2 regions of the Microbacterium phyllosphaerae genome follow, and region 1 is predicted to be linked to the other one. Evidence: predicted binding sites of a transcription regulator. Region 1 holds the regulator's gene; the other holds the start of a gene.
The links. Region 1 encodes LexA, which represses DNA repair genes until DNA is damaged. Its sites were predicted from a motif close to TCGAACANNTGTTCGA; they were not measured.
Positions count from the first base shown of each region.

Region 2: a site for LexA is predicted at 4,192-4,207, ahead of JOF42_RS00600 (HNH endonuclease signature motif containing protein). Genes of this name have one in related genera too.

Region 1 covers NZ_JAGIOA010000001.1:2,997,876-3,007,825, reverse strand. Annotated here, with positions in the region: gene prfB (peptide chain release factor 2) at 1-998, shown strand, start outside; gene JOF42_RS14175 (hypothetical protein) at 1,006-1,182, opposite strand; gene JOF42_RS17970 (DUF2510 domain-containing protein) at 1,341-2,825, opposite strand; gene ftsE (cell division ATP-binding protein FtsE) at 2,964-4,025, shown strand; gene ftsX (permease-like cell division protein FtsX) at 4,022-4,936, shown strand; gene smpB (SsrA-binding protein SmpB) at 5,039-5,515, shown strand; gene JOF42_RS14150 (S9 family peptidase) at 5,516-7,381, opposite strand; gene lexA (transcriptional repressor LexA) at 7,426-8,112, opposite strand; gene JOF42_RS14140 (LysM peptidoglycan-binding domain-containing protein) at 8,394-8,756, shown strand; gene JOF42_RS14135 (histidinol-phosphate transaminase) at 8,850-9,944, shown strand; gene hisB (imidazoleglycerol-phosphate dehydratase HisB) at 9,941-9,950, shown strand, end outside.
Region 2 covers NZ_JAGIOA010000001.1:128,500-138,449, reverse strand. Annotated here, with positions in the region: gene JOF42_RS00615 (uroporphyrinogen-III synthase) at 1-215, shown strand, start outside; gene hemB (porphobilinogen synthase) at 212-1,189, shown strand; gene JOF42_RS00605 (glutamate-1-semialdehyde 2,1-aminomutase) at 1,285-2,646, shown strand; gene JOF42_RS00600 (HNH endonuclease signature motif containing protein) at 2,778-4,181, opposite strand; gene JOF42_RS00595 (hypothetical protein) at 4,327-4,776, shown strand; gene JOF42_RS00590 (ATP-binding cassette domain-containing protein) at 4,854-6,899, opposite strand; gene JOF42_RS00585 (enoyl-CoA hydratase/isomerase family protein) at 7,021-8,082, shown strand; gene JOF42_RS00580 (ABC transporter ATP-binding protein) at 8,284-9,950, shown strand, end outside.

The DNA.
Region 1 (9,950 bases):
AGGAAGCCGGCGCGCCGGACCTCTGGGACGACACCGAACGCGCCCAGAAGGTGACCAGCGCGCTGAGCCACCGGCAGTCGGCGCTCGCGAGGGTCGAGGGCATCGGCTCGCGACTCGACGACCTCGAGGTGCTCGTCGGGCTCGCGAATGAGATGGGCGATGAGGAATCGGCCGTCGAGGCTCGCGTCGAGCTCAACGCGCTGACCGAGATCATCAACCAGCTCGAGGTCCAGACACTGATGGACGGCGAGTACGACGAGCGCTCGGCCATCATCACGATCCGCTCGGGTGCCGGTGGCGACGACGCCACCGACTTCGCCGAGATGCTCATGCGCATGTACCTGCGCTGGGCCGAGCGTCACAAGTACCCGGTCAAGGTTCTCGACACCTCGTACGCCGAGGGTGCCGGCATCAAGTCGGCGACGTTCGAGATCGATGCGCCTTACGCATTCGGCACCGTGTCGGTCGAGGCCGGCACGCACCGCCTCGCGCGCATCAGCCCGTTCGGCTCTGCCGACAAGCGTCAGACCTCGTTCGCCGCGGTCGAGGTCATCCCGCTCATGGAGGAGGCGACCGAGGTCGACATCCCCGAGAGCGACATCCGCGTCGACGTGTTCCGTTCGTCCGGCCCCGGCGGCCAGTCGGTCAACACCACCGACTCCGCTGTGCGCCTCACGCACCTTCCGACCGGCATCGTCGTCTCGATGCAGAACGAGAAGTCGCAGATCCAGAACCGCGCCGCGGCCATGCGCGTGCTGCAGACCCGCCTCCTGCTTCTCCAGAAGGAGGAAGAGGCGGCGAAGAAGAAGGAACTCGCCGGCAACATCACGGCGAGCTGGGGCGACCAGATGCGCTCGTACTTCCTCTACGGACAGCAGCTCGTGAAGGACCTTCGCACGGGACACGAGTCGGGCAACCCGGCTGCCGTGTTCGACGGCGACCTCGACGGGTTCATCTCGGCGGGCATCCGCTGGCGCAAGCGCAAAGACGAGGACTGAGCGCGTCTCAGCGGCCGGCTCCTTCGAGCGCGCGCGTGACCTCTGCGCAGCTGTACGCGATGCACTGGATCGCGCGGTCGTTCGCGCGCTTCCCTGACGTCTCGGTGGGCACGAACCAATAATCATCGAGCTCTGATTCGACGCCGGTGATCGCGATGGACTCGCCCCGGGCCTGCTCGGGCATCCCGTTCCCCGCCTCCATGAATCGGAGTCGCGACGGCCGTCACCGGTATGGAGATGCGGCTGCGGATGCCGGGGCATCCGCAGCCGCATCCTCTGCTGACACCGGACGTTCTGGGGGCCGTCGCAGCAGAGCGACGGATTCCCGTCCGACGTCGAGGCTCAGCCGGCGGTGGGCGTGACCGAGATCCGTGCGATGTCGCGCCCGGCCTCGTCTGTGACGACGAACACGTACGACTCGCTCTTGGCGATGTCGAAGGTGATGGGTCCGCTGACGGTCTGTCCGGGCTCGAGCAGCTCGTTCGGTGCGCCCGTGACGTAGAAGTCGATCTGTCCCTCGGTGCCGTCTGCCGTCTCGAGCGAGGTGAAGAGCGGGTTCGCGGCGGTCGTGCCCTCGATGCCCGTCCACGTCGTCTCGAGCGTCACGTATCCGCCGTTGGTCGAGGGGATGCTCGAGCCGTCGCTGGTCGCCCAGCTCGCCTCGGTGACGGTGACCTCGCCGCTGCCGCCCAGCAGCGTCAGCGTGACCGTGTCGCCGATCGTGCCCTCTTCGACCTGCACGGAGCCGGTGCCGTCGTCGGTCGTTCCATCATCGGTGCCGCTGTCGGAGTCGCTCGACGGCGGGGCGGTCGGAAGATCGCGCACGACCTGCGCGACCGTGGATGTCACAAACGCGATCGCCACCACGACGGCGAGGATGGTTCCGACGACCGACAGGATGAGGCCGGTGATGCCCGGCCACTTCTTGCCCTTGAGGAAGATCGAGATCAGCGAGACGATGAATCCGGCCGCGAGCAGGAACCAGCCGAAGCCGAACGTCAGCGGGATGCACGACAGGATCGTTCCCAGTGCGGCGAGACCGAGTCCGACGAGGCCGGCGATCGACAGCTTCGCGGGTGCGGTGGGACCGGCCGTCGCGTATGCCGGCGGGTACCCGGGCCCGGCTCCGTATGCCTGGCCGGCGGGAGCGTAGGCGCCGCCCGCATAGGCGGGAGCAGCGCCGGGATAGCCGGGCGTCGCGGGGTACCCCTGCTGGGGCGCCTGGGCACCGGGGTAGGTCGGCGCCGAACCGGGGTAGGCCGGCGGTGCACTGTCATATCCGGGCGCTGCGTTCGCGTACGGCGGCACGTCGCCACCCAGCGGAGCCGCCGCCGGGGCGGTGGCACCCGGTGCGGTGGACTCGGGGGCGGAGAACTCCGGTGCGGTGTGCTCGGCAGCGGTGGCCTCCGCCGCCGGCTGCTCAGCGCCCGGGGTCGGGGAGTGCGTGTCGGACGCGGTCCATCCGCCAGGGGTCTCGGGGGTCGTGACGTCGTCAGCGGGCGTCGACGGAGTGCCGGTCGCCGGCTCGCTCCACGAGGTCTCGACCGCGGCGACCGAGCCGAGCGAGTCCGCGGTGGCGGCGGCTGCGGCATCGGACGCGTCGCCGGTGACGGGAGCATCGGCGCTGGATTCCGTGGGCGCCTCGCGTGCGGCATCCGCTGATTCGCTGCCGTACGCCTCAACGGTCGCTGCAGGTGCCTCGACATCGAGGGGCGTCTCAGGTGCTGCGGGCTCGGCGATCGGAGCGAAGTGCTCCGTCCACTGCGTACCGTCCCACCAGCGCTGGCGCCCGGATCCGTCGTCGTACCAGCCTGCAGGCGTCGTCATGATTCCCCCTCGGAGTCGTCGTCCACGCGGATGACATGGATCGGCACCTCCATGTATAGCAGTGCGATATGACACGCAGGGGGCGAGCGGGGTGTCGCTCGCGGGCAGGAGGGAGCGCGCGCTTAGGCTCTAACAGCCATGATTCGCTTCGAGAACGTCACGAAACGCTATCGCGGGACCTCACGCCCCGCTCTGTCCGGGGTCGACTTCGAAGTCCAACGCGGGGAGTTCGTCTTCCTCGTCGGCGCCTCGGGGTCGGGCAAGTCGTCGTGTCTGAGGCTCATCCTGCGCGAGGACGTACCGACGACGGGTCGGGTCGCGGTGCTCGGCCGCGACCTGCGGTCCCTCGCGAACCGCAAGGTCCCCTACTTCCGGCGCCACATCGGATCCGTGTTCCAGGACTTCCGTCTGCTGCCGTCGAAGACCGTCTACCAGAACGTCGCGTTCACCCTGCAGGTGACGGGGTCGTCACGCGGGTTCATCCAGCAGGCCGTGCCTGAGGCGCTGGCGCTGGTCGGCCTCGACGGCAAGCAGAAGCGGATGCCGCATGAGCTCTCCGGCGGCGAGCAGCAGCGTGTCGCGATCGCACGAGCGCTGGTCAACCGCCCCCAGGTGCTGCTCGCCGACGAGCCCACCGGAAACCTCGACCCGGCGACGTCCGTCGACATCATGCAGCTCCTCGCGCGGATCAACGCCGGCGGAACGACCGTGCTCATGGCCACGCACGAGGCGGCATTCGTCGACCAGATGCAGCGCCGCGTGATCGAGCTCCGTGACGGCGAGATGGTCCGAGACGAGGTGCACGGCGGCTATGGCGACACCTCGAACATCCCGCGCCTCGTTCCCGAGGAGATCCGCGGAGCAGCAGCAGCCGCCGCGCTGACAGCGGTGCAGGAGGTGCAGCGCCAGACCGCCGACCTCTCGGTCGTCCGTGCCGCTCTCGCCGAGGAGCTCAGCGCGCAGCGCAAGGCCGCTGCGGCGTCGGCCGACGCGGTGCCGACCGCATCCGAGACGCCCGAGGCGCAGGCTGCGCCGGTCGAACCGCCCGCAGTCGACGAGAAGCCCGCAGAGGTGCCGGCGGCTGTCGTGCCTCGCACGCATCCGATCGTGCTCCCCACCGTCGACGTCGCCGAACTCGGGGTGGCCGATCGTCTCGGCCTCTCGGATGACGGCGCAGAGGAAGTGGGGCCGACCTCATGAGAATCGGACTCATCATCACTGAGGCCCTCGGTGGCCTGCGACGGAACATCTCGATGGTCATCTCCGTCGTGCTCGTCACCTTCGTCTCGCTGACGTTCGTCGGCGCGGCGATCCTCATGCAGGCCCAGATCGGCACGATGCGCGGCTACTGGACCGAGCGGGCACAGGTCGCCGTGTACATGTGCTCCGACATCTCGGAGAAGGACACCTGCGTCGACGGCGGCGCCACGGAAGATCAGGTGAATGCCGTCCGCGCGCAGCTCGACGGTGACGCGCTCGCCCCGCTCATCAGCGAGGTGAGCTTCGACTCCAAGGAAGACACCTACGCCAAGCTGGTCGAACAGCTCGGCGAGGACCAGGCGAGCGTCATCACCGCAGACCAGGCGTTCGAGGTGTTCTTCGTGACGATGAAGGACCCGGGTCAGTCCCAGGTGATCGCGGAGGCCTTCACCGGCGTCGCCGGCGTCGAGCAGGTCACGGACCAGCTGCAATACCTCGAGCCGTTGTTCTCCGCCCTGACGGTGGCGACGTACATCGCCGTCGGCATCGCCGTGCTGATGCTGATCGCCGCCATCCTGCTGATCGGCACGACCATCAGGCTGTCGGCATACGCGCGGCGCAAGGAGATCGGGATCATGCGCCTCGTCGGTGCCTCGAACCGCTTCATCCAGACCCCGTTCGTGCTCGAGGGCGTCTTCGCCGCGTTCCTCGGATCGGTGCTGGCCAGCGCGGCTGTCGTCGCCGGGGTGCACTTCGGCGTCGACGGATACCTCCGGGGACGCGTCCCGTTCATCACGACGTGGGTGTCGATGCAGGATGCCGCCATCGTCGTACCGGTGCTCATCGGCATCGGCGTCGTCCTGGCGGCCCTGTCCGCCGGATTCGCGATCCGTCGCTGGCTGCGGACCTGACCGCGTTGCCGGAGGCGGGCGCCGCCGGTATAGACTGACAGGCTGTCGTGCGCCCGCCACCGGGCTCTGGAATCACTGCACGACGCGGATCAGGAGAGAATCATGCCCAGGGAACGCGGGGAGAAGGTCATCGCGACCAATCGTCGCGCACGTCACGACTACAACATCGAGAAGTCGTACGAGGCGGGGATGGTGCTCACCGGCACCGAAGTGAAGTCGCTGCGTCAGGGGCGTGCGAATCTCAGCGACGGATACGCGTTCGTCAAGGGGAACGAGGTCTTCCTCGACTCCGTGCACATCCCCGAGTACTCGCAGGGGCACTGGACCAACCACTCGGCGAAGCGCATCCGCAAGCTGCTGCTCCACCGCGAGGAGATCGCGAAGCTGCAGCACGCGGTGTCGGCGGGCGGTTACACGCTGATCCCACTCAAGCTCTACTTCTCCGACGGCCGTGCCAAGGTCGAGATCGCCCTCGCGAAGGGCAAGCGCGAGTTCGACAAGCGTCAGACGCTACGCGAGCGTCAGGACACTCGCGAGGCCGAGCGCGCGATGCGCCTGCGCAACCGCACCGGAGACTGATCAGAACGACGGGGTGAAGCCGAACACGCGTCCGAGGAACGAGAGCTCGCGCTCCAGGGCATCGACGATCGTCTCGGCCGAGCGGAACCCGTGTCCCTCGCCCTGGTAGAGCACGTACTCGTGATCGACTCCATTGGCCGCCAGTGCATCCCGGATGGCCTCCGATTGAGACGGCGGCACGACCCGGTCATCCGACCCCTGCATCAGCAGCACGGGCACCGCGATCCGGGCGGCGTGGGTCAGAGGCGAGCGGTCGACGTACAGCGCCTCGGCTGCGGGCAGGGGCCCGACGAGTCCTTCGACGTAGTGCGCCTCGAAGTCGTGGGAGTGCTCGGCGAGCATCCGCAGATCCGCGACGGCGTAGCGACTGATGCCGGCGGCGAACACTCCTCCGCGCACCAGAGCGGACAGCACGGTCCATCCGCCGGCCGACCCACCGCGGATGGCGATCCGTGCGGGATCCGCCAGGCCCGCGTCGGCGAGCTCCCGGGCCGCGGCGATCACATCGTCGACGTCGACCACTCCCCATCGTCCGTCGAGACGCTCTCGGTAGGCGCGCCCGTATCCTGTCGAACCGCCGTAGTTCACGTCGAGCACGCCGATGCCGCGGCTCGTGTAGAACGCGATCGCCGCAGAGGAAGCCCCGGTCACGTGAGCGGTCGGCCCGCCGTGCACGAGCACGATGTAGGGCGGGAGCTCGTCGCCGGATGCCGAGGCCTGGGGGTTGCTCGGAGGGTAGACGAACGCGTGCACGTTCCCGTGGGCACCGTCGATCAGCAGCTCGGACGCGCGCGGCATCCATTCGGGGTGGACGGGCGAGGCTCCTGCGACCACCTGCGCCGAACCGGACTCGACGTCGACGCACCAGGCTCCCTGTGACGTGGTCGAGCTGTTGCCCGTGAGCAGCACACGCGACCCCGATACGGCGTCGACGCTCACGTGCCCGTCCGCGGGAATGTCGAGTCGGCGCGCCCCGCCGTCGCGATCGATCACGACGACCTCGTCGCGACCGTTCGTGCGGACAGTGACGATGCGCCCGTCGGCGAGTGGGCGGTACCAGCGGTTGCCCAGCACCCACAGCCCGTAGCCGGTGTCCGCATCGACGTCGACATCGTCGACCGGCGCCGCTGCGCCGTCGAGGCGGAGGTGATCGAGTCGCTGGCGGTGCAGCGCCCATCGTCCCCGAGGGTCGTCGGAGAACAGCAGCTCCTGGTCGTCGATCCACTCGGGCTGCAGAGCGGCCTGCGTCGGCACCTCGGTGCGGGCGGAGCCGTCGGAGATCACGAGGGTCGCATGCTGCCACGGCATCCGATCGCCCGTCCACTCGACCCAGGCCACGCGCGACCCGTCGGGTGAGAGCGACGGATGCGCGACGAACGCCGTGCCCTCGGCGACGACCCGCACGCGGTCGGGGTCATCGGCGGCAGAACCGTCCACAGGGATCTCGATGATGCCACGACGGTGGGGAGTCGATGTGAGGTCCTCGCGAACGGCGAACAGCCGCCCCTGCTGCAGCCGCAGACCTCCGTGGGCAGGGCCGGTCGGAGTGAGCGGCACCGGTGAAGCGCCGGAGGTCAGTCGGTGCACACGCTGGTCCTGTGCGTCGACGAAGAACAGGGTGCCGTCGGCATCCGCCGTCCAGGCCCCGCCGCCGTACTCATGGACGCGCGATCGCGCACTCCACGGCGCCGGGAGGATCTCGTCACCGCTCGAGCTGCGCACCGTGAATCGCCCGCGCTCGGCCGGCACCGACTCGCCCCACCAGATGTCGTCACCGACGAACGCCGCACCGTCTATGCGGGGTGAGGCCGCCGCGATGCGTGCGGGTGAGAACGGGGAGGGCCAGGAACCGAACGGCGAGGACATGCTTCGAGCCTATGGGCGAGGCCGTCGTCGCGGGTTCGACGGGATCAGACCGCTCGCAGCACCGCGACGATCTTGCCGAGGATCACGGCTTCGTCGCCGAGGATGGGCTCGAACGCCGAGTTGCGCGGCAGCAGCCACGTGTGGCCGTCGCGACGGCGGAGCACCTTGACCGTGGCCTCGCCGTCGAGCATCGCCGCGACGATCTCGCCGTTCTCTGCACTGTTCTGCGAGCGCACCACGACCCAGTCGCCGTCGCAGATGGCCGCGTCGATCATCGACTCGCCCGAGACGTTGAGCATGAAGAGGTCGCCCTTGCCCACGAGCTGACGGGGGAGGGGGAAGATCTCCTCGACCTGCTGGTCGGCGGTGATCGGCACGCCGGCGGCGATGCGGCCGACGAGCGGCACGAGTGCCGCGTCGCCCACGGGGGTCGCGACGTCAGCCGGATTCTCACCGCTCGAACCCGGGAGGTCGATCAGCACCTCCATGGCGCGCGTCTTGCCCGGATCGCGACGCAGGTAGCCGCTGAGCTCGAGCTGTCCGAGCTGGTGGGTGACGCTCGACAGCGACTTGAGCCCGACGGCATCGCCGATCTCGCGCATGCTCGGCGGGTAGCCGTACCGGCTGATCGATGTCTGGATGACCTCGAGGATCGCCATCTGCTTGGGGCTCAGGCTCTTCCGGCGACGAGTGCGCGGGACGTCTGCCTCGGGGGCGGAGTTGTCGCTCATGGTGCTCCTCAGGTGTGCGATCCGGCGTCTCAGTTCGAATGTCGGAGGCCCGTGGTGGGGTGTTCGTATCGAAACCGTATCCGAGAAACGGCCAGATGTGGAAGATCTGTTCGAGCGTGTCGACCGATTCTCGGGTCATTGTTTCGAAAAAGGCTTGACAGATATTCGAATTCGAAGATAACTTCGGAACGTAGCTTCGTATCCACGGCTCCCGGCCGAGGCGCGGATGCGAACGCTACGCCAACTTCACCGCTCACGCGGTAGATGCAGAGGAGCACGACATGAGCACCATCACCTTCAGCAGCGCAGCAGTCCTCCCGGCTCGTCCGGCGACGAAGCTCCGGCTGACGGCGCGTGGTCGTCGGGTCGTGCTCGCGGCGGCAGCCGTTCCGCTCGCTGTAGGCATCGCGTTCGCCGCGCTCAGTGGCGGCAGCGCGATGGCTTCCGGCGAGCAGAGCTCGACCACCACGTTCGCGACCGTCACCGTGATGCCGGGCGACACCCTGTGGTCGATCGCCGAGGAGATCGCACCGGGCGCGGATCCCCGCGAGGTCATCGGTGACATCACACGGCTCAACCTGCTCCGCGGCGGAAGCCTGCAGATCGGCCAGGAGCTCGCGATTCCCACGCAGTACTCCGAGTGAGCGGGCATCGGCGCCCGGAGTGACCGGGGTGCAGCGCAGGGTCGGCTTCATTCTCCGTCACCACGCGCGTCGGTGAGCCGCACGCGGCCTACCATGGGAAGGGTGACTTCATCACTCTCCGATCTCCCGCTCCGCGACGACCTTCGAGGGCTGACGCCGTACGGCGCTCCGCAGGCGCCACTGCCGATCGCTCTCAACGTGAACGAGAACACGCATCCCGTTCCGGATGCCGTCGCCAGCGACATCCTCGATGACATCGCCGTGGCGCTTCGCGACGTCAACCGCTACCCCGACCGCGAGTTCACGACCCTGCGTGAGGGCTTCGCCGAGTACCTGGGCCACGGTCTCGAGGCGGACCAGATCTGGGCGGGGAACGGATCGAACGAGGTCCTCCAGCACATTCTCCAGGCGTTCGGTGGACCGGGACGCACGGCATTCAGCTTCGCCCCGACCTATTCGATGTATCCCCTCATCTCGCAGGGGACCGGTGCCCGGTGGATCGCAGGCACCCGGCAGCCGGACTACACGATCACGCCCGATGAGGCCGTGGCGCAGGTCAAAGAGCACGATCCCGACGTCATCCTGCTGTGCTCCCCGAACAATCCGACCGGCACGCCGCTCGGGCTCGACATCGTCGAGGCGGTCTACGAGGCGTCGCGGGGCGTCGTCGTCGTGGACGAGGCATATCAGGAATTCGCGCCGCGCGATGCGGCATCCGCGCTCACGCTCCTCGAGGGGCGTCCTCGTCTCGCGGTGTCTCGCACCATGAGCAAGGCCTTCGCCTTCGCGGGTGCGCGCGTCGGATATCTCGCGGCCGACCCCGCCTTCATCGATGCTCTCCGGCTCGTGCGCCTGCCGTATCACCTGAGCGCGCTCACGCAGGCCGCGGCCGTCGCGGCACTGCGCAACTCCGACGTGATGCTGGGGATGGTCGACGAGATCGTCGAGCAGCGCGATCGCATCTCGGCGACCCTCGAGGCTCTCGGATACACCCCGCACGAGTCCTGGTCGAACTTCGTGCTGTTCGGTGGGGTCGCAGACCCCAAGAAGGTGTGGCAGCAGCTGTACGACCGGGGAGTGCTCGTCCGCGACGTCGGGATCCCGGGTCACCTCCGCGTCACAGCGGGCACCGAGGCGGAGACCACGGCGTTCCTCGACGCCCTCGCGTCGATAGGATCGGCTTCATGAGCACCA
Region 2 (9,950 bases), 2.9 Mb from region 1:
TCACGAGCGGTTCCGTCGCGGCGCAGGTGCGCGAGCAGTTCCCCGAGATCCCCGACGAGACGCTTCTGGCGGCGATCGGTCCGCGGACCGCGAAGGATGCCGGAAAGGCGGGCCTCCCGATCACGGTCGTCGCCGACAAGCAGACGGTGGATGCGCTGATCGACGCGGTGTCGACCTTCACCCTCCCGCACGCGGCTGACGAGCTGGCACCGTGAGCTTCCCCGACGTCCGACTGCGCCGACTGCGTCAGTCCCCGGCGGTTCGCGGCCTGGTCCGTGAGACGTCGCTCGAGCCGCGCCAGCTGGTGCTGCCGCTGTTCGTGCGCGAGGGGATCACCGAGGCCGCGCCGATCGGCTCCATGCCTGGGGTCGCCCAGCATTCGCTCGACTCTCTGCGGACGGTCGCGACCGAGGCCGCCGAGGCGGGTGTCGGCGGCGTGATGCTGTTCGGCGTTCCCGCCGTGCGAGATGCGCAGGGCTCGGGCGCGGACGACCCGAAGGGCATCCTGAACCTCGCGACCGAGGTGCTCGCCGCCGAGGTCGGCGACGCGCTCGTCGTGCAGACCGACCTGTGTCTCGATGAGTTCACCGACCACGGGCACTGCGGGGTTCTCGCGGCAGACGGTTCGGTCGACAACGACGCCACACTCGAGCGCTACACCTCGATGGCGCTCGCCCAGGCCCGCGCCGGATCTCAGCTGCTGGGGCTGTCGGGAATGATGGACGGTCAGGTCGGCGTGATCCGCAAGGCGCTGGATGCGGAGGGCTTCACCGACACCCTGCTGCTCGCCTACGCCGCGAAGTACGCGAGCGCGTTCTACGGCCCGTTCCGCGAGGCCGTCGACTCTCAGCTCACGGGCGACCGCCGCACCTACCAGCTCGATCCCGGCAACCGCCGCGAGGGCGTGCGCGAGGCGGTCGTCGACGAGGAGGAGGGTGCGGACATCGTCATGGTGAAGCCGGCCATGGCCTTCCTCGACGTGTTGCGCGAGGTTCGTGACACCGTGCATATTCCTGTGTGGGCATACCAGGTGTCTGGCGAATACGCCATGATCGAGGCCGCCGCCGCGAACGGCTGGATCGATCGCCGCGCGTCCGTTCTGGAGTCGCTGCTGTCGATCCGTCGCGCGGGTGCCGACGTCGTGCTCACCTACTGGGCGACCGAAGCCGCCCGCTGGCTGCGCGGCTGACAGAGGCTCTCTTCGTGGTCCGGGTCCGGGTCCGGGTCCCGGGTCCCGGTCCCGTCTGAGACTCGTGCACAGGTGGGCGGACTAGCCTGGAAGGGATGCCGGGAGAGCTCCGCGCATCGCTGGAGGAGTGTGCTGTGACCGACCGCAATGACGACCTGTTCTCCGCTGCCCGCACGGTGATCCCCGGCGGAGTGAACTCGCCGGTGCGCGCATACGGGTCCGTCGGCGGTACGCCGCGTTTCCTCGCGTCTGCGAAGGGCGCGACGGTGACGGATGCCGCGGGCAACGAGTACGTCGACCTGGTCGCCTCGTGGGGTCCTGCGCTGCTCGGACACGCACAGCCCGAGGTGGTCGCCGCGGTGCAGGAGGCTGCCACCCGGGGGCTGTCGTTCGGCGCTCCGACCGAGGGCGAGGTCGAACTCGCGGCTCTGATCGCCGACCGCGTGCGGTTCGGCGAGGTCCGGCCCATCGAGCGTGTGCGCCTGGTGTCGACGGGCACCGAAGCCACCATGACGGCGATCCGCCTCGCGCGCGGTGCGACCGGACGCGACCTGCTGGTGAAGTTCGCGGGCCACTACCACGGGCACTCCGACGGCCTCCTCGCCGCGGCGGGCTCGGGCGTCGCGACGCTCGCACTGCCGGGTTCTGCGGGCGTTCCGGCTCCGATCGCGGCGCAGACGCTGGTGATCGACTACAACGACCCGGATGCGCTGGCGGCGGTCTTCGCCGAGCACGGCGATCGCATCGCCGCGGTGATCGTCGAGGCGGCGGCCGCCAACATGGGCGTGGTCCCGCCGCTGCCGGGCTTCAACCGCCTGCTGGCCGACACCGCGCACGCACACGGCGCTCTGCTGATCCTCGACGAGGTGCTGACGGGCTTCCGTGTGTATCCGGCCGGCTTCTGGGGGCTCCAGGCAGCGGCCGGTGAGGACTACCTGCCGGACATCATCACGTTCGGCAAGGTCGTCGGCGGAGGCATGCCGCTGGCTGCGCTCGGTGGCCGCGCAGAGGTCATGGACATGCTGGCGCCCCTCGGCCCGGTCTACCAGGCGGGCACGCTCTCGGGTAACCCACTCTCGGTGGCGGCGGGCCTCGCGACGCTGCGTCTGGCGACTCCCGAGGTGTATGCGACGGTCGATGCCGCGGCGGCCCGTGTCGCGCGTGCGCTGGATGCCGCGCTGACGGATGCCGGAGTCACCCACGCCGTGGCCCATGCGGGCAACCTGTTCAGCGCATCGTTCCGCGCCTCTGCACCCCGCACATATGCGGAGGCGCAGGCTCAGGAGTCGTTCCGCTACGCCCCGTTCTTCCACGCCATGCGTGAGCAGGGCGTCGCCTTGCCGCCGAGTGTGTTCGAAGCATGGTTCCTCACCGCCGCCCACGGCGACGAGGAATTGCAGCGCATCGAGGCGGCACTGCCGATCGCGGCGGCTGCGGCGGCCGCAGCGACGGCCTGACGCGACGCTCACCGACTTCAGCCTCTGACGCGAGACTCTGACCGGCGTCGGCCTGACGAGACTCTGACCGGAGTCGGCCTGACGTGACTCTGACCGGTGACGGCCCGCCCGGCTCTGTTCCTGTGCGGACATCAGACGAACATGACGCGTCGAGGTGGCGAGTCGCGATAGGTGCGTCCGAGCGGGCTGTGCCAGTCGATCGTTCCGTCGGGCAGCTGACGGGCCGTCCATCGATGGTCATCGGCGATGTCGGGATGCTTGAGAACGTGGTGGGTCGCGCAGAGATGACCCAGATTGTGGATCTCCGTTCGGCCACCCTTCGCGTGATCGAACGTGTGGTCGATCTGGCACCGATGCAGCGGCATCCTGCATCCGGGGAATCGGCAGTGCTGGTCTCGGGCGCGCAGGAACCGTCGCATGGCTTCCGTGGGCGTGTAGCTGTCGGTCTCGACGACCAGGCCGGTCGGATCGAGGAACAACCGGGACCACCCGCCGTTCCGGCCTGCGAGGTCTCGTGCGATGTCGGGGTGCAGAGGGCCGTGCCCGTCGAGCTGCGCGGAGCGATCGTCACACCCGGCAAGAGTGGTGGCCGCCACGGTGACGTGGATCCGGCCCTGGATGTTGTCGAGTCCTGAGCCGTTCGCGGCGCTCGGGTCGGACGCGAGCAGGAGGTCGATCAGCAGGTCGGTGCGCACCTGATCGATCGTGCGCGTGTCTGCCGGGATGTGCTCGACCTCTGGGCCCGTCGGATCCGTCGTGAATGTCCCGTCGCCGAAGATCGCATAGTCGTCTCGCGAGGGGTCGTCTTGAGCGATGTCCTCGGGATGGATCGGGTCCTCACCGTCGTCGGTCGGCTCGAGGACGGGCTCGTGGTCTCTGCGCCCAGCGATCACCGCTCGCGCGAGCTGCGTGAGGCGGTCGAGGATCGCCGCCGCGAGATGCTCGGGCAGCACGATCGTCAGCACGGCGAGCCCGTCGCCCGCCGGCCGCAGCGTGACGGTGCGCTCGGCTCGTGCCCGAGCGTGACGCTCGGTGGTCGTCGAGCCCGACAGCACCGCTGCGAGCTCGCGCAGATGCACACGCGTGCGCGCCGCGGTCTCGCGCTCGGCGACGATGACGGCGACGGTGTCGTAGAGGGTGAGCGCGTCGGCATCCGCTCGCCCGTTGTTCACCGCTTCGCGCACGACTCCCGCGGCGCGCACGATCTCGCGGACGTGGGCAGCCGTGACGCGCCCCTCACGGAACGCCTGCTGCACGAGGGGGTGGCTGGTGTGGAGGAAGCCGGCATCCGTGAAGGCGTACTCGACGCTGCCCTGAGTCACACGGCCGGCGGCCGCATACTCCGCGATCATCGATCGGTGGATCGCATCTCGGTGGTAGGGATGCTCGTCGGACTCGGCCCGACCCAGCTGCATCCGCTCGGCGAGAAGACCTGCGGCCTCGGCCTCGAGGCAGGCGATCTGACGCCGCTTCTCGACCCACGAATCGAGCAGCTCTCTGCGCTGCTCGAGACCGTTGTCGCTGGCGGATGTCATGCTCCGAGTCTAGTAGATTTGTTCGAAACTCGAGCGGAACACCGGAATGGAAGAGAGGTGGAATCGTGGGAACCGACAACGGATCGTTGCCTTCCTGTGAGCAAGACACAGACATCTGTGAGGGTGCCGCTGGCAGACTGGACGCATGGTGACGTTGCTGCTGGACCAGACGCAACTCGAGATCGTGCTCTCGCCGATCGAGCGTGCAGCGAGCTTCCACCGTGACAACGTGCGGCTCGTGCGCGAGACGATCACCAAGGTGCAGCTGGTGGATGACGCCTGGGCCTGGCTCCGCGGCGTACCGAACCCCGGCACGCACATTCCCGGTGTGCTCGCCGCAGGAACGTGGAAGGCGGCAGGAAGCGTGGACTTCGTGCTGATCCGCCGCCGCCGCCCCAGCGTGGTCATCGACCTGTCGGGTGACGAGCAGTACCGTCGCCTGATCCTCACGACCAAGCACGGCCTCGCGCTGACGCAGGCCCTCAGGCTCGACGTCTCGGACGAGCCCGCGGATGTCGAGGAGATCGTCGCCACGTCGCCGACCCCCGTGTCGAAGGGCAGCCGTCGCCCGGTGATCCGCCCTCGGCCGGCCTGACCACCCTCCGGAACGAGCAACGCCCTCCGCAGCCTTTCGGCGCGGAGGGCGTTCGCATGACGTGCGGCGTCGAAGCCTCAGGACTGGTGGTGCTCACCCTCGTGGTGCTCGTGGTGCTCACCCTCGTCGTGGTGCTCGTGGTGCTCACCCTCGTCGTGGTGGTGCTCACCGTCGTGGTGCTCGCCCTCGTGGTGCTCCTGTGCGTCGGTCGCGTCCTGCACGTCCGACTCGCTGTTCTCCGAGGGATCTGCGGCAGCATCGTCCGGCTGTGCCTCGTCCGACTGCGCCTGGTCCGACTCGGAAGCGTCCGAAACCCCGAGCGGGTAGTCCTTCGGCTCGTCGTCGTAATAGGCGCGCGCGGCTGCGGCGAGCATCGACGTGACAGCCGCGGAGCGCGGGTCGTCGTCCGATGCGTCCGCCTCGACGGCAGCTGAATCGGGATCGTCACCGGACACCGACTCGTCGGATCGCGACTCGTCAGAACCCGACTCCTCCGATGCCGGTACCTCGGTGAAGAATTCGACGCCGGAGTGCTCGTCGAGACCCTCATCCGCGGGCGCAGACCCGTTCTCCGCGCCAGAGTCGGTGTCCGCATCGGCAGACGGTGCCGCATCGTTCATCGGCGCGGTCCCGAACAGGATGTCATCGAACGACGGACGTGCGCCCTCCTCGGAGGTCGCCTCCTCGCCCTCGGATGCCGCATCCACGTCGTGCCCGGCCTGCTCGTGCGATTCGGCGGCCTCAGAGGCCACGTCGGCGGCGTCTTCCGCGTCGTTCGCGTCGGATGCATCGGCCGCGTACCCGAGTTCTGCCGCCGCGTGCTCGACGTCGCGTGCCGCAGCCGCGGCGTAGGCCGCGTCGTCGGCCTTGGCCTCGGCGGCATCCGCGGCAGCGGCGTCGGTCTGCGCGGCATCCGCGGCAGCGGCGTCGGTCTGCGCGGCATCCGAATCCGCAGTGTCCACGGGCGCGTCCGCAGCAGGACCAGTCTCAGAGGCGTCGGCCTCGAGGGGTTCCGCCCCCTCGTCCACGTTCGACGCGTCGTCCGCAGGCGCATCCTCAGCGTCATCCGATCCGTCGTCGGCGTTCACCGTCTCGGGCGAGGTCGCGACGGCGGGCTCGACGACCGCAGGAATCACCGTGGTCGCGGGAGCGGCGTCGAGCGCGGCGTCCGACGGCTCGGCCTCAGGAGCGATGAACTGCGAGGCGGCCGCGATGGCGTGAGGCGCGAGCGTGCCGCCGCGCACGAGCTCGATGAACACGTCCTCGAGGGTCGGGCCGCGCTGCACCAGGGTGGTCAGGGCGATGCCGGCCGATGCGGCGATCGCGCCGACCTTGCCGGCGTTGCTGCCGCGGACGGTGAGCCCGGAGCGCAGGACCTCGACCTCGAGGCCGGCAGCCGAGAGGGCGGCCTTGAGGGCGGCCCGGTCTGCGGCATCCACGACGACCGACCCGGCGGACGGGTCGGCGAGCTTCTCGATGCCGCTCGACAGCATGAGCTGCCCCTTCGAGAGCACGAGCACATGATCGGCGACCTGCTCGATCTCGCTCAGCACGTGCGAGGAGACGAGAACCGTGCGGCCCTCGTCGGCCAGGCGACGCATGAGCAGACGCATCCAGCGGATGCCTTCGGGGTCGAGTCCGTTGGCGGGCTCATCGAACACGAGGGCGCCGGGGTCTCCGAGCAGGGCATGGGCGACGCTCAGGCGCTGGCGCATTCCCAGCGAGAAGCTGCCGATGCGTCCTTCGCTCTCGTGCTCGAGGCCGACCAGCGAGAGGACCTCGTCGACGCGCGACAGCGGGATGCCGTTGGCTTTGGCCGCGATGGTCAGCTGACGCCCCGCCGAGCGGCGAGGGCGGTAGACCGTCTCCTCGAGCACCGAGCCGATCGTGCGCAGGGGGTGGCGCAGGTCGGGGAACGCGACGCCGCCGATCGTGGCCGTGCCGGAGTTGGCGCGGACCTGACCGAGGAGGATGCGCAGTGTCGTCGTCTTCCCGGCTCCGTTCGGGCCGAGGAAAGCGGTCACGACACCGGGCTCGACTCGCGCGGAGAAGTCGGACACCGCCGTCACGTCATTGAATCGCTTGGTGACGCGCGTGAACTCGAGCACCTGTCCGTCGGGCATCTGCGACCTCTCGTTGCAGTGGGCAGTTCTCTCTATCCTGCCGGAAAAGCCGCCGGATCGCGCATTTACCCTACAAACCCACCCGAATGCAAGGCTGCGGCCGAGGGGTAACGTGGCACCCGTGACCGATTCCACCGCCGCTCCCCGGGTCCTCGTCCGCACCGAAGGCGCACTCGGACGGCTCACGCTCAACAGGCCCGAGGCCATCAACGCACTCGATCTCGGCATGATCGGGCTGCTCACGCAGGCGCTCGAGGCGTGGCGCGACGACACCGACGTCCAGATCGTGCTGATCGACGGCGAAGGCGAGCGCGGCATGTGCGCGGGGGGAGACGTCAGAGGGCTGCATGCGCAGATCGTCGCGGGCCGTGCCGACGAGACCGCCGAGTTCTTCCGCGCCGAGTACGCCCTGAACGCGATGATCGCCGAGTACTCGAAGCCCGTGGTCAGTCTGGCCGACGGCATCACCATGGGTGGAGGCATCGGCCTCTCCGGCCACGCGGCCATCCGCATCGTCACCGAGCGTTCGAAGCTCGCGATGCCCGAGACGCGCATCGGCTTCACCCCGGATGTCGGGGGCACCTGGCTGCTCGGGCGGGCTCCTGGTCGTTTCGGCGAGTACTTCGGCCTCACCGGCGGCACCATGAACGGAGCGGATGCCGTGCTGCTCGGCTTCGCCGACCACTTCGTGCCCTCCGACCGCCTCGACGCGCTGCGCGAGGCGCTCGCGTACCGCGCGGACCCCACGGGCCCGGCCGAGATCGTCCTGCTGTTCGACGAGACCCCGGATCCGTCAGAACTGCCCGCCTCGCGTGCATGGATCGACGAGGCGTTCTCCGCCGACACCGTCGCCGAGATCGTCGCACGCCTGCAGGCGCAGGGAACGGCGGATGCCACGGCGACCGCAGAGCTGCTGGAGAGCCTCGCGCCGACGGGCCTCGCGGTGACCCTCGACGCCGTCCGCGAGGCGCGGGCGCTTCCGAGCCTCCGCGCCGCGCTCGAAGCAGAGTATCGGCGGGTCATGTGGTTCGTGACGCGGCACCCCGACCTCGTGGAGGGCATCAGGGCGCAGCTCGTCGACAAGGATCGCAATCCGAAGTGGAACCCCGCGTCGATCGCCGATCTGGCTCCCGATGCAGGTGCCGAGGCTCGTGATTTCGTGCCGGATCGCCCGCTCTTCTGAGAAGTATCGATATATCTGCGGTTCTTCGCCGCGGTGCATAAACCGCTGGCCGTGCGGGAAATGGTTCGCTGTCAGCGAAGGTCCACCTGCAGGGGGATACGAATGTCCCCGGTTCGTGGCACCCTTGCATGTGCGCGATCGTCGGCCCGCGTCCGCCCGTCCGGGAGATCCGCCGCTTCATCCTTCCTAGAAAGTCCGCCTGTGCTGGGAAAAATTCTCGTCCGCTACCTGTCCCGCTATAGGTGGCTCCTGCTGGCCGTTCTGGTCTTCCAGTTCGCCAGTGCGATCGCCACCCTCTACCTTCCGCGTCTCAACGAAGACATCATCAACAAGGGCGTCGCGCAGTCCGACACCGACTACATCTGGCGCACCGGGCTGCTCATGCTCACCGTGTCGCTCGGCCAGATCGTCGCGTCGGTCATCGCCACCTACTTCGCGGCCCGGGCGTCGATGGGCGCCGGCCGAGACATCCGCGCCGATGTGTTCGGCAAGGTGAGCGGATTCTCCGAGCGCGAGGTCTCGCAGTTCGGCGCCGGATCCCTCATCACCCGCAACACGAACGACGTCCAGCAGGTGCAGATGCTCGCGATGATGGGCGCCACGATGCTCGTCACCGCGCCCCTGCTCGCGATCGGCGGCATCATCTTCGCCGTGCAGACCAACATCGGGCTCAGCTGGCTCATCGCCGTCTCCGTCCCGCTGCTGCTGATCGTCGCCGGCCTCGTCGTCAGCCGCATGGTGCCGCTGTTCCGCAGCTACCAGGGAAAGCTCGACACCGTGAACCGCGTCATGCGCGAGCAGCTGACCGGGGTGCGCGTCGTGCGCGCGTTCGTGCGCGAGCGCATCGAGGAGGAGCGCTTCCGCGGCGCGAACACCGACATCATGGTGGTCGGCCGCAAGGTCGGTTCGCTCTTCGTCCTGCTTTTCCCGCTGTTCATGCTGATCCTGAACGTCACGATCGTGGCCGTCGTGTGGTTCGGCGGCATCGAGGTCAACAGCGGCACGGTGCAGGTCGGCACGATCTTCGCCTTCATGCAGTACATCGGTCAGATCATGGGTGGCGTCATCATGGCCAGCTTCATGGCGATCATGATCCCGCGCGCGGCCGTCTCGGCCGAGCGCATCGGCGAGGTCCTCGACACGACGTCGAGCATGGAGCGCCCGGAGAACGGTGTGACCGACTTCCCGACGCCGGGATCCGTCGCGTTCGACGGCGTCGAGTTCACCTACCCCGGTGCGGATTCGCCGGTGCTCACGGGCATCAGCTTCGCTGCTCAGCCCGGCGAGACCGTCGCGATCGTCGGCTCGACCGGAGCGGGCAAGACCACGCTCGTCTCACTGATCCCTCGGCTCTTCGATGTCTCGGGTGGCGCTGTCTTCGTCGGCGGCTCCGATGTCCGCGAGGCCGATGTCGAATCGCTCTGGGCCACGATCGGCCTGGTGCCGCAGCGCCCGTTCCTGTTCACCGGTACCGTCGCGTCCAACCTGCGCTACGGCCGTGAGGACGCGACGGACGACGAGCTGTGGCACGCGCTCGAGATCGCCCAGGGCCGCGACTTCGTCGAGGAGATGCCCGACGGGCTCGAGTCGCGCATCACCCAGGGCGGCACGAACGTCTCCGGTGGTCAGCGTCAGCGTCTCGCGATCGCCCGCGCGATCGTGCGCCAGCCGCAGATCCTCGTGTTCGACGACTCGTTCTCGGCGCTCGACCTCACGACCGATGCGCGGCTTCGGCAGGCGCTGTGGCGAGAACTGCCGCATGTGACCAAGATCGTGGTCGCGCAGCGCGTCTCGTCCATCACTGATGCGGATCGCATCGTCGTGCTCGAAGGGGGCACCATGGTCGGCGTCGGCACTCACGAGGAACT